DNA from 4 places in the Ruminococcus sp. RTP21484sp1_RTP21277st1_D2_RTP21277_210401 genome. Region 4 is predicted to be linked to each of the others. Evidence: riboswitches for the same ligand, from Rfam matches in the RefSeq annotation. Region 4 holds a riboswitch; each other region holds the start of a gene.

Region 1 (3,369 bases), on a different contig from region 4:
ATCCACGAGGCACATACGATCTTATTTTGATGGATATTATGATGCCAAACATGGATGGACACCAAGCAGCAAAAGCCATTCGAGCCCTAGGTATAGAGCGGTCCGATGCAGTTACGATTCCAATTATAGCTTTGTCTGCAAATGCTTTTATAGATGATATTCAGGAATCCCTGGATTCAGGCATGAATGACCATATTTCCAAGCCGATTAACATGGAGGAATTAACTGATACAATTGCTAAATACATTAAACGTGACACATGTTTGGCAAAGGAACTGAAGCAGAAACAAAATGACGGTATCTGAATCCGCAGATCCATGATACAGAAAAGAGGACGATGATGGAAGTTCCAGAAGGAGTGGACGCAGAGTTACTTGCAAAAAGTTCTCAGCAATCTGGAAATGGCTGTGTTGCTGACATCATTAGCAAAATCAATGCAAGGGGAACATAATTAAGATAAAGGCAGACCGGTGGAGAGCAAAATCTCTACCGGTTTTATTTATGAGATCAAATCAGAGCATGTGAGAAAAAGAGGTAAAATCATAATAGGAATTGCTGTGCCTGGCACAGATCGAATATCCGCAAAAATAGAAGTAAAAGATGTGTAGATTTTTTAAAAAAATTATTGACGTGAGGAAAACCACGTGGTATGTTTTTTGAAAAAAAGAGATTATTTTAAAGGCAAACCTGTTGAAAGGCAGGGTCGCAAAGCCAAAAGGGACTAAAGTCAGAAAACTTGACCATGTCAGCCGGTTGCCACTGTTTCCATATCATCATAATATATGGAAAAGATGTTTGAACAGAAGAGATTCCGATACCTTTTATACTATATAGATGTGTGATTTAAAAAAAATATAGTAGGGACACTGGCAGATTTTGGCAAGTGTCCTTTTTGTATGCAAAAATGGGTAACAAAACTAGCAGGGACAGGTTTTCTGTATACAGATAAAAGCAAGATGAAGAAGGCATAAGACGGAGAGAGGATTTTTATAAAATGAAAAATTATGAAGACAAAATATATTCCTTAGGTGAGACTGTAACGGGGCAGACACAGGCCATGTCACAGGCCGTACAGAAAACACTGGAAAATAATGGCGGGGTAGGTATAATGACAGGATCTTATGACCAAAACCTGTCTATTTTGTCTGTGAATAATCTGCTGTTGCATAGTACAGGATATACATTCGATACTTTCATGGAACAGACAAAAGGCTCATTGAGAAACTTCTTTTATGACGAGGAAGATATACTGGAGCGAGACCGTTTTTTGCAGCTTCACGGAACAGGGGAAGCACAGATCCTTGCAGCAGACGGTACAGTGAAAAATGTACGGCTTTGTAAAGAGGATGCGACAGATGAGGCGGGCAGACAGATCTGGGTTATGTCCGTACAGGTCAACTGGGATCATGTAAATTTGACACTGCTCAATGAGGCTATCTGTTCCGGCTTCTGGTATTTTGACTGTGACGAAAACAGTGAGATTGTGAATGCGAACTGGAGTCATGAATTCCGAAAAATGCTCGGCTATCATGACACTCTGGACTTTCCGAATAAACTGGAATCCTGGTCAGATCTTCTGCATCCACAGGATAAAGAAAGAGTAATGGTACAGCTTCAGGCGGCAATTAAGGATAAGACGAACCAGATAAAATACCAGGTAGAGTATCGTATGAGAATGAAGGATAATCAATACCAGTGGTTTCGGGCATCTGCAGAAGTAATACGCCGTCTGGATGGTTCTGCCAGCAGGATTGCCGGGATTTTTGTTAACATTGATGGGGAGAAAAAAGAAAGCATGCAGGCACAAAAATCTGCTGCTTTCCACCGGGCTTTTACGAAAGCAGATTTGTGCGAGTATTATGTGAATCTGGAAGCGAATACTTTTGATACCTTTAAGGTTGAACCGTCCTTGATGACCGTCTTTGAACAGAGTTATACGTGGGATGAATTGATTCGGCATTTTGTGGATTCCTATGTTGTGGAGACAGATAAGAAGGCGGTATCCTCTTTTTACGACCGTGGTTATATTGCAGAAAGGCTGAAGGGTCTGGAAACCGAATTGGCTTTAGAGTGCCGTATCACTCTGAATGGAGAAGAACGATGGGTCCGCAATGTGGTCATACGTGGCGAAATAGAGGATTCAGAATATGCCATGATCTTTCTGCGTGATATCACAGAGGCAAAGGTAGAGAGCGCACGGCATCTGCAGATGGCAGCGGACAATGCTTCCATGGAGCAGCTGATCCAGAGCATAGTGCGTCTGGTTGACCGCTTTGTTGTCTGTGATCTGGAAAATGACAGATATGAATTCTACAATCTGAATGGACAGATGATATATAAACCTCTGGGATTTTATCATGATTTTCAGATGCAGGTTCTTGAAAAATATAAGACACTGGAACCATTGGAAGCTATAGATATCCTGGTAGCCCCGGATAATATTCGGAAAAAACTGAAAAGTGAAAATGATATTTATAAGTTTGAGTATTGCAGCCTGGATGAAAAGACTTATAAAATCGCTTCTTATATTCCCTTGGAATGGAAGAATGGAAAGCTGGAAAAGGTATTGCTGGCATCCATGGATGTGACACAGGAGAAGAAAGCAGAGATTGAATCCCGTCAGGCACTGAAAGAGGCTTACCGGTCCGCAGAAAACGCAAATCGTGCGAAAACAGAATTCCTTTCCAATATGTCCCATGATATCCGGACACCAATGAATGCCATTGTGGGTCTGACGGCAATCGCAGGAGCAAATATTGAGAGTCAGGACAGAGTTATTGAATGTCTCAGCAAGATTACAGAATCAAGCCGTCATCTGCTGGGACTGATCAATGAAGTGCTGGATATGGCACGTATCGAAAGCGGAAAAATGACGCTGGCACAGGAAGATTTCAATCTGTCAGATCTGGTAGATAATCTTATTACACTTACGAAACCGGTGCTTGATGAACATAAACATAATTTTGATATACACATCAATCATATTGAACATGAGGCTGTCTGTGGTGACAGCTTGAGGATTCAGCAGGTATTTGTGAATCTGATGAGTAATGCGATCAAGTATACACCGGATGGTGGAAATATTACTTTTTCCATAGAGGAAAAGCCAAATGGATTTTCAGAACTTGGATGCTATGAATTTACGATTGAGGATAATGGAATCGGTATGTCACCGGAATTCCAGAAAATCATGTTTGATCCTTTCAGCCGTGCAGATGACCACCGGACAACCAGAGTTCAGGGAACCGGTCTTGGAATGGCAATCAGCAGAAATATTGTGAACCTGATGAATGGTAATATTAAAGTGGACAGTACCTTACATAAGGGAACCAGAATTACGGTAACAATTTATCTGGAGCTTCAGGAAAA
Region 2 (3,369 bases), on a different contig from region 4:
CTGCCACTGCGGACCAGATTCTGCCTCTGGTAAAATGCGAGCTCGGGCTTGCATTTTTACCCCAGCCAATGGCCGTACCTTCCCTTTTGAAAAAAGAGATCGTACAGATTCCATTAAAAGATGAAATCCCGGAGCGCCAGATCTGCCTGGTGTATGACAGCCAGCATCCTATGGGAGCTGCGGCAAGAGAACTAAAAAATACAATTTTATTGAATTGATTACATAAAAGAGGTGAAAGCGGAATGAATCCATATGTATCAGTAATCTTGACAATAGCAGTATGTCTTTTGCTATTTGTTTTATGGATTATATATGAAAATTATAAAAATAAAAAGCGTATCTTGACTAAAATTCGAAAAAACTGGGGGAAGCCGTATACCAGGCAATATGAGCCTGGCGATATTGAGCAGATTTCCCATTATTTTAGACGAAGAGAAAAAGAAGGCTTTGCAATAGACGATATTACCTGGAATGATCTGGATATGGATCGCCTTTATAAGATGGTAAATCAGACGATTTCTTCTCCTGGGGAAGATGTGCTTTATGATATGATGCGAAGACCGGTATTTTCTCAGGCTGAAATAGACAAAAGAGATGAGTTGATAGATTTTTTTTCCCAACATGAAAAAGAACGGGAGCATATGCAGCTGCTCCTGTCGCAGATTGGAAAAACGAGATTAGGTTCTTTGTCGGATACGGTATTGGCTCTTAAAAGTTCTCCTGAGGTAAAAACAGGAATCCATTGGTTTATGTTGATACTGCTGGTGTTGAATGTTGCAGTGCTTTTACCTGTGAAGCCAGTAGTTGGCTTTTTTTGCTTCATGGTCTTAATGATAACAAATATTACAATTTATTATGCAGGCAATGACCGAAAATTAATCGAAGCTTACCTGGATTGTTATGCACACTTGCTTCGAATGTTATCTGTTGCAGAAAAAATAAAGAATGTGCAATGGTCAGAAACAAGAAAGCAGATGTCTGCTATTGCAGAAGCCAGAGCGGTGTTTAAGGGTCTTAACCGGAAAGCAATTTTTTTGACCAGTAAAAATACAGATGGAGGAGATCCGGCACAGATTCTTATGGACTATATCAGAATGCTGACTCATATAGACATTCTGGTTTATAACGGTCTTTTGAAAAAAATTCAGGACAAAACGGACTCTATTTTGAAGCTTATTGATAATATTGGAGAACTGGACGCGTGTATTTCCATTGCGTCTTTTCGGGAACTTCTTACGCTTTGGTGCAAACCTGAGTTTAAAAGCTGGGAAAGTGGTGTCACGCAGATTGAAATGGCTGTAGAAGATCTGTATCACCCACTGCTTCAGGAGGCAGTTGCCAATAGCTTTCAAGTAGCCGGAGGAACTTTGGTAACCGGTTCTAACGCATCCGGAAAATCTACATTCCTAAAAAATGTTGCAATGAACAGTATTCTTGCCCAGACGCTTGTTACCTGTACTTGTTCATCCTACCAGGCACCGTTTTTGAAAGTTATGACATCTATGGCATTGCGGGATGATATAGAGAGTGGAGAGAGCTATTTTATTGTAGAAATCAAGTCGCTGAAACGAATATTGGAAGAAAGTAAGAAAAGGGAGCCACTTTTATGTATTATTGATGAAGTGCTTCGAGGTACAAATACGGTTGAGAGGATTGCTGCTTCATCCAGAATTTTAAATGCACTTCGGCAAAAATGGGTGCTGCCTTTTGCAGCTACTCATGACATAGAACTGTCGTACATTTTGGATTCCCAGTATGAAAACTATCATTTTGAGGAAGACGTACAGGAAAAAGAGGTGGTATTTTCCTATGTCCTGAAAAATGGAAGAGCCACATCCCGAAATGCGATTCAGCTTTTGGATATGTTAGGTTATGACAAGGAAATTGTAGAGGATGCACGAAATGCGGCATTTAATTTTGAAAATAAAGGAATCTGGGATGCCTTATAAATTCAGCAGATCATGTCTGGAAACAGTAATGTCAATGCTGCGTGGACTTCGGAAGAAGGAGAACAGTTCGAGTATATGTATCGGCTGTTCTTTTTTTATTTTTAAGTGTTAAAGCGGTGAGGTTTTTCTTGTGTAAAGTGGAGCGATGGAGTATAATAAAATAGGTTTTTTGCAGAATTTTAAAAGCTATAATAAGAAAATCGGCAAAACAGACGAAAGTCTGTGACGCAAAGCTACAGGGCCTGTAAAATGGCAGCCAGTTGCATGAACTGATGTGCACTGTCTGTGAGACAGTGTTTTTTTACGGTGTTACTTCATAGATGTAACAATAATAATTTTATTTGAGAGAGAAAAATATGAAAATCAAAAAAGTACAAAGTGTATGTCTTATTTTGGCATGTGTGGCAGCAACAGGACTTATAGGGTGTGGGAAAACAGATGAAACATCAAAGAAACACGAAGCAATTACTTTTATGGCTCCTTATCTGGAGGTGGACAGCTTTATAGAAGAGGTGCATAAAACATATCCAGAGGTTAATCTCGAAGTAATCACGTATAGCGGGTCAAATACAACAACCTATCTACAGAATATGTTAGAGGCAGATGATCTTCCGGATATCTGCACACAGACTTTTTATAAGCCAGATGTGGTGGATGTCAGTGATAAGATGATTGATCTCTCCGGATACGATTTTACAGATAATTATGTGGAATCACGTCTGAAAGAGGTATCCGATGAGGGTGCACTTTATATGCTTCCATCTTTGTACAACTGTTATGGAATCACTTATAATAAAACACTGCTTGAGCAACATGGCTGGAAGCTGCCAACATCTTTTACAGAGCTTGAAGAACTTGCAGGCAAAGCAAAAGAAGCAGGAGTTACGTTATGTATGGCACAGATTCAGTATCCGGGTTCTGCCTTCCAGTATATATGTAATATTGCGGATGCGGGATTCCTTGGTACCTTGTCTGGAAAGCAGTGGCAGAAAGATTACCTGTCAGGAAAGGCAAATGTCAGTGACACGGAAGGCATGATGGACAGCATGGAATATATCCAAAAATGGAAAGACATCGGTATGTTTGACAGCAGCAACAGTGATCCGATAGATGATAGTAAAACAAGAGAAGCTTTTATAAAGGGAAACGCACTGTTTCTATTGGGACCACAGAATGGCATTATGGACTCAGAAGATACAACGGACAAATTTGGTCTGATGCCATACCTGTCTGAAGATGGAAGCCAGAATGTATTTATTTTAAATGTAAACCGTTTTTACGGATTGAATAAAAAGTTGGAAAATAATCCGGAGAAACTTGAAGATGCATTAAAAGTCATGAAGGTGCTGTCTACGGTAGAAGGAACCAGTGCCCTGTATCCGGAGAGCACATTAAAAGCAGGACTACTTCCTTTTAAAGA
Region 3 (3,369 bases), on a different contig from region 4:
CGGACAGAGCAGGGGAAAGGTACCGAATTTATCGTCCGACTGCCATTCCGGACTCAGCCTGAGCACCAACGTATAGAGAAGATCATAGAGCTGGAAGGTCTTAAGGCTCTGGTTGTAGATGACGATTTTAATACCTGTGACAGCGTGACAAAAATGCTTGTGAGGGTTGGAATGCGTTCGGAATGGACACTTTCCGGTAAGGAGGCTGTTCTGCGTGCACGACAGTCTATGGAGCTTGGGGATGCCTTCCATGCTTATATCATCGACTGGCGACTGCCGGATATGAATGGTATTGAGGTCACCAGACAGATCCGCAGTCTTGGTGACGATACACCGATCATTATTCTGACTGCTTATGACTGGTCAGACATCGAAGTGGAAGCCAGGGCTGCAGGAGTAACTGCATTCTGTGCGAAACCTCTGTTTATGTCCGATATCAGAGATACCCTGATGACTGCCATTGGCCAGAATCAGGCTGAGCAGGAGAAGCCTGTTCTTCCGGCGGCATGCTCAGATTTCAGAGGCAGATGTATACTGCTTGTGGAAGACAATGAGCTGAACAGTGAAATTGCGGTGGAGATCCTTAATGAATATGGCTTCCTGGTGGATACTGCAGAAAATGGGGCAGAGGCAGTAGAGAAGGTCAAGAGGTCGAAACCGGGCGGTTATGATCTGGTGCTGATGGATGTGCAGATGCCGGTAATGAACGGATATGAGGCCACGAAGCAGATCCGTGCCCTTAGGGATCCGGCACTGGCAGGAATCACCATCCTTGCCATGACGGCCAATGCTTTTGACGAGGACAGAAAGAAAGCGTTGGAATGCGGTATGAATGGATTCTTATCCAAGCCAATCGTTATAGAGGAATTGATCAGTACATTACAAAATAATCTGACAGATTAGTAATAAAAACCTGCTAAGAAGTTCGGTTAACAACTTTTTAGCAGGTTTTCAAATTATTTTTAAGCGTTAAAGCGGTGAGGTTTTTCTTGTGTAAAGTGGAGCAAGGGAGTATAATAAAATCAGTTTTTTTGTATAATTTTAAATGCTCTAATATGGAAATCGGCAAAACAGATGAAAGTCTGCGACGCAAAGCTACAGGGCCTGTAAAATGGCAGCCAGTTGCATGAAATGAGATGCGCTGCCTGTTTGGCAGCGTTTTTATCACCCGGGGCATTGCAGAGATGATGGAAATTACACAGCAGCAGTACACAGCAACAGGGATGAATGCACATATTGCAAAACCGATTGATATAAAAACAATACTTGCTGTTTTTGACCTGGTGTTTGGAACATCATAAAACACAAACGGATGAAGGAAATAAAAAATATGGATAAAAGTAGAAAAAAATCAGCCGTACTATTTGCATGTATATTTGTGGTCCTGGGAATGTGGATGATGTTATCGGTACACTGCCAGGCTGCTGAAACGAATAATGATGAAAAACAGCCACAGACCATCCGTGTCGGCTCATTTGAGGATACCTTTAATTATGTCGATAAAAACGGTGTCAGACGAGGTTATGGCTACGAGCTCATGCAGGCTCTGGCAGGTTATACCGGATGGAAATTTGAGCATGTGAAATGTGACTGGTCCAACTGTTTTGATAAGCTTGAAAATGGTGAGATTGATATCATGGGCGATATTTCTTACACCGATGAACGTGCACAGAAGATGCTTTTCCCGGATGAACCCATGGGTGAGGAAAAATATATCCTTTATGCTGATTTATCGGATACGGATATTGGGACGTCTGATTTCAAATCTATGGACGGTAAACGTGTAGGTGTGCTCATGGGTACTGAGCCTGAAATCATGCTGACAGAATGGGAAAATAAGAATGGCATACATACAGAACATGTAAATGTGAATAATAATGATGATGTCGAAAAGAAATTAGCGAATCATGAAATCGATTGTTTTGTATCTCTGGAGGAATCCATCTGGTCTGAACAGGGAATATCATCCGTTACCACGATTGGTAAATCCGGCATATATTTTGTAATAAATAAAGAGCGCAGCGATATCAAGACAGAGTTGGACTGGGCTATGCGTCAGCTGGATCAGGATAGTCCTTTTTTCAAGGCGGATCTGTATAAAAAGTATTTTACGCTTGATTATTGTCAAAGTCTTACAGGCGGAGAAAAGTCCTGGTTGGAAGAACATGATGGTATCCGGATCGGATTTCTGAGTAATGATGCGGCAGTATTTTCTCTGGACGAAGAGACTGGAAAACTTACCGGTATGCTGGCAGAATATTTCTCTTATGCCAAAGACTGTCTGGGAAATCAGACACTGGAATTTAATATACAGGAATATGATGATTATGATGAAATGCTTCAGGCTTTACAAGAACGAGAGATTGACATGATTTTTTATGCTGGCAGGAATCCATATTTTGCAGAAAAAAACGGATATACACTTACAAACACAGCCTGGACCTACAGCCTGATGGCGGTAACAGATGAGGAAAAATTTGATGAGAATAAGGTGTATACTGTAGCTGTGCCCAGGGAAAAATATGCCTTAAAACAGCATATTGCATTCAGTTATCCCCAATGGAAGCTTATAGATTGTGATTCGCTTGACGATGCAGCAGATATGGTCATTCATGAAAAAGCAGACTGTTTCCTCATGGGCGCAAGTCAGGCACTAATATATGATAACAGTCAAAATTTCAAGAGTATTCCACTTACAAAAACAATGGAGGCATGCTTTGCAGTTAGAAGTGGAGAGGGAACCCTCTTATCAATATTGAATAAAACCTTAAAGGCTATGCCGTCTGACATGCTTACAAGTGCACTTGCTATTTATGACAGTACAGCAGATAAGGTAACATTTTTGGATTTTGTAAAAGACAATATGCTTGCTTTTTTTGTTACGGCAGGATTTTTTGTACTCACTATCATTAGTATTATCCTCGTACTTTTACGGAAGGCAAGGAAAGCAGAAGCTGTCGCAAAGCTTGCTGCAAATGATACACAAAAGCTTAATGACAAGTTGGAAATCGCTCTGAAAAAAGCAGAAGAAGCTAATCTGGCAAAGACTCGTTTCCTTAACAATATGTCACATGACATCCGTACTCCTATGAATGCAATTCTGGGCTATGCACAGCTTATGGAGAATGAACTGAAAGGAAAGGATTTGCCTGAAACTTCAGAACATTTAAAAAAACTTCAGCAGTCAGGAAACCTCCTTCTGTCAATCATAAATAATGTACTTGATATGGCTCGGATTGAGAGCGGAAGGATGGAAATTGATGAGAACTATGGACGGATTGAGGATATCCGGCAGACTCTGTTTGAAATATTTGAGGATGAAGCAAAGAAAAAGAATCTTGCTCTTCATTACACAATAAATGTAGAACA
Region 4 (3,369 bases):
AAGACCAAATATTATTGGACAGATGAATATGGTAGAATACCTGCAAAAAAATATGAAGCTTTGAAATGCTGTAAGAAATTGAATGGTCTTATGGTGACTCTTAAAGTAACAAATGGAAAAGTTGTATCATTAACGTTCTATTCATAAGATATGAATGAAGAGGGATCAGAAATGGTCTCTCTTTTTTCGCCCTGCTGCCAGATTGGGAAATAATTTCTACGGTATATACAGCGGTGGATTTGATCGGGGCATGTAAAAATTCCAGAGTTTATAAGTACCCCCCCTGGGTAGCAGTAGTAGTTGTTTTATGGCTAGTAAAAAGTACCCCCTCCCCTTTAAATATATTGTTAAAAAAATAACAATATATTCACATTTTGAAGCGTTGAGATAGCAGTATTTATAAGGGATTGCATGTACTTGCAAGTGTTTCAAGGTATCGACCATGATATCGTATAAATCCTTATTTTTAAAGGGTTTGTGTAGGAATAGATTGTTAAATAAATAACAAAAATTGTACAAAATTTCACTGCTAAAATTCCGTAAACCCTTATAAACATTGACTTTTTTCGATACGGTTCGACTTTATTTTGACTCTCTGAGAAGCCAGTAAATATAAGGATTTGAAAGGGGCGATTTTTATACTGTATCGCCTTTGATTTATCGTGGCTCTGTGTGGCTGATATATAATATTCCTGGGAAGCTTGATCCAGGCAGAGTATCAACATTAGGAATTGCAGTAATTATTTCTTTGTTGGCTTCTTTCTTTTGTAAAATGGACAACGAGAAGAATCTATACATATTTTGCTGTCAAGTTTGCAAGATTTTTTATCTACTATATAATTTTCACAGTTGATCCCAGTCTTCCAGTTTTTCGTGTTTTATAGAAGTTGCATCCACTATCAGGCACATGCAAAACACTTTTCCTACCATCATACATGCGAGGCTTCTTCTTTTGGTAAACGGAATTGCTTTTCACGGTTGGAACCTCCATTATGTATTTTTATAACAGGTATTAATATTCGTTGTTTTCTTTCAGATGTTCAAAACAGTAATGTGTTCCACCATAACAAGGGGCACCGCATCTCCAGCAAGTGCTGTATTTTTGAGGAGATATAGTATATCTATTTTTTTTTCTGGATCGATGGATTTTCATTTTGGTAAAAGCATATTTAGGAGAAGTTGTTAATGTTCTTCCAACCGGTGAAGATGTATTGTTGCTTACGCTGTTATTCTTCTTTTTGTGCCTTTTTTTGCTTGGAGACAAATTTGGTTTAGGGGCAACGTTTGGCACAATTTTAGCATTCGGGTGACGTTCAAAAATATTAGAGCTTTTATGCGTAATAGCTGAAGGCTTAATACGAGCTAACTTTTTGGCCGTTTCAAGTTGTACTATGGGTTTCGTTGGATCAATTTTTTTTAGGTGTTCGACATTTGGACATTTCTTTTTACGCTTAATAATTGTTATTGGTTTATTTTCTTTTGCTTTAGATACAAGTGTAGTGTTGGAGCCTTCGCAGTAGGCAATATTTTCACCCTTTTTTGGGAACTGTTCAAATTTTAAAGAACACACAAAACAATTTTGATTGTATTTATGACAAAATCTTGTACTTTCTGTAAGCTGCTCGCAGGTAATACGATATTCTCGAAAAAAGCGTTTGGTTTCGCCATTTATATTTTGCTCAAATATTTTGGAGATTGTTATTTCGCCCATATAAGATGCTCCTTTTCATTAATAACGTTACCACAATCTATTTTCCTCAAGTATAACACCACCATCCCCAAAATACCATAAAAATTTATGAAAAACATCCAATATAAGACCAAACTGTACCATGTATTTGTTGACTTTCCCATACCATAAGCGTATAATTTTGCTTATATAAATCAAGCAAAAACCGAATATCAGGCAAAGTAGTCGAAAGGCTACGGCGCAAAGCTATAGGGCCTGTAAAATGGTAGCCAGTTGCAATTGAACGTGAAAAGCATTACTTGCCTGAAGTGTATTCCGGTGAGTAGTGCTTTTATTTTTAGGAGGAAAAGAAGTATGAGGAAGAAAAGGATTTTAGCAGTATTGTTATCATCTGCAATAGTATTTTCCGGAATGTCTGGTAATGTATTTGCAGCGGAAGAGATTGTGCAGGAAGATGGATTCTCTGATGGGGAAGAGATTACAGAAGATGTAACTGAAGAATCTGTTGAAGACGTGAAAGAATCTGTACCGGAAATAGATCAAGGCTCAGAGGATTTTGTAGGATTTTCAGATGGTGAGAGTGAAGATTTTGTTAATGAAGAAGAGATAGAAGATGAAACTGATCCAGAAACTCAGGTATTTGTTGATGACAAGAATACTGTGACTGAAGATACCGATCAAAGTAATATTAAATGGAAAATTGTTGATTCTAATGAGGATGGAATGGATGATACATTAGTTATTAGCGGCAATGGTGATATGGAAAATTATAATGGGGCGAAATATACGCCATGGTTTCCATATGCTAATAATATTTCAAGTGTAATAATCGAAAATGGTGTGACAAGTGTTGGAATGTGTTCTTTTGAAGATTTTAAAAATCTAGAGAATGTTAGTTTTGGAAATTCTATAAAGCTAATAGGACAGAGTGCTTTTGAAAATTGTGTTAACATTAAGAAAGTTACGATTCCAGATGGAGTGATAAAAATAAATGGATTTGCCTTTGAAGGTTGTAGTTCTTTGGAAAAGATTGCTATTCCAGATACTATAACAGACATCGGGATGCGAGCTTTTTATAATTGTAAGAAATTAACATATGTTAAAATGTCAAAAAATCTTGTTAATTTAGGAGAAAGAGCGTTTTATAATTGCACTGGATTGAAAAATATTTATCTTCCATTGACACTGGAAAAAATTGGTAAAAGGTGCTTTTTCCGTTACATATCAAATACAGAGGAGATATATATTGACGCAATTCATTATGAAGGAACGTTAGTTGATTGGAAAAAAATTAATGGATTCAATGATTCTGATAGATGGGGATCATTAACAGAAGAGGTTCACTATGTAGCACATCACATAACTAAACCAGCAACTTGTTTAAAATCAGGGTTTGAAGAGTATTGGAGTTGCAATTCTTGTGGTGGAAAAGCATATACTGATGAAATGTGTACTCAAAAATTAGACAGTATTCCGGTAATACCTGCACTGGGACATGATTTAGATAGTGGCATAATAACACTGGAGCCAACTTGCATTTCTGAAGGAGTTGCGACATATTCGTGCCAAAGAGAAGGGTGTGACTATACAGAAACAAAATCTGTGCCAAAATCACAGAATCATGTATACAACCAGCCAACATATGAATGGAGTAAGGATAATTCTCAATGTACTGCAAA

Evidence for each region. A riboswitch is a leader RNA that binds a small molecule or an ion and turns the genes downstream of it on or off. The one in region 4 is predicted to bind cyclic di-GMP.
Region 1: it holds a riboswitch for cyclic di-GMP, as region 4 does, so the genes downstream of both, AB5706_RS09875 (response regulator) here and AB5706_RS18225 (leucine-rich repeat protein) in region 4, are expected to answer to the same signal.
Region 2: it holds a riboswitch for cyclic di-GMP, as region 4 does, so the genes downstream of both, AB5706_RS04300 (5'-nucleotidase C-terminal domain-containing protein) here and AB5706_RS18225 (leucine-rich repeat protein) in region 4, are expected to answer to the same signal.
Region 3: it holds a riboswitch for cyclic di-GMP, as region 4 does, so the genes downstream of both, AB5706_RS04270 (ATP-binding protein) here and AB5706_RS18225 (leucine-rich repeat protein) in region 4, are expected to answer to the same signal.

The regions. Positions count from the first base shown of each region.
Region 1 is NZ_JBCOMJ010000012.1:61,036-64,404, forward strand. It holds gene AB5706_RS09870 (ATP-binding protein) at 1-305, shown strand, start outside; cyclic di-GMP riboswitch class I at 671-761, shown strand; gene AB5706_RS09875 (response regulator) at 995-3,369, shown strand, end outside.
Region 2 is NZ_JBCOMJ010000004.1:78,820-82,188, reverse strand. It holds gene AB5706_RS04310 (LysR family transcriptional regulator) at 1-218, shown strand, start outside; gene AB5706_RS04305 (MutS-related protein) at 342-1,949, shown strand; cyclic di-GMP riboswitch class I at 2,142-2,217, shown strand; gene AB5706_RS04300 (5'-nucleotidase C-terminal domain-containing protein) at 2,306-3,369, shown strand, end outside.
Region 3 is NZ_JBCOMJ010000004.1:65,516-68,884, reverse strand. It holds gene AB5706_RS04275 (hybrid sensor histidine kinase/response regulator) at 1-903, shown strand, start outside; cyclic di-GMP riboswitch class I at 1,055-1,130, shown strand; gene AB5706_RS04270 (ATP-binding protein) at 1,331-3,369, shown strand, end outside.
Region 4 is NZ_JBCOMJ010000032.1:34,076-37,444, forward strand. It holds gene AB5706_RS18215 (hypothetical protein) at 1-147, shown strand, start outside; gene AB5706_RS18220 (hypothetical protein) at 1,013-1,711, opposite strand; cyclic di-GMP riboswitch class I at 1,896-1,971, shown strand; gene AB5706_RS18225 (leucine-rich repeat protein) at 2,045-3,369, shown strand, end outside.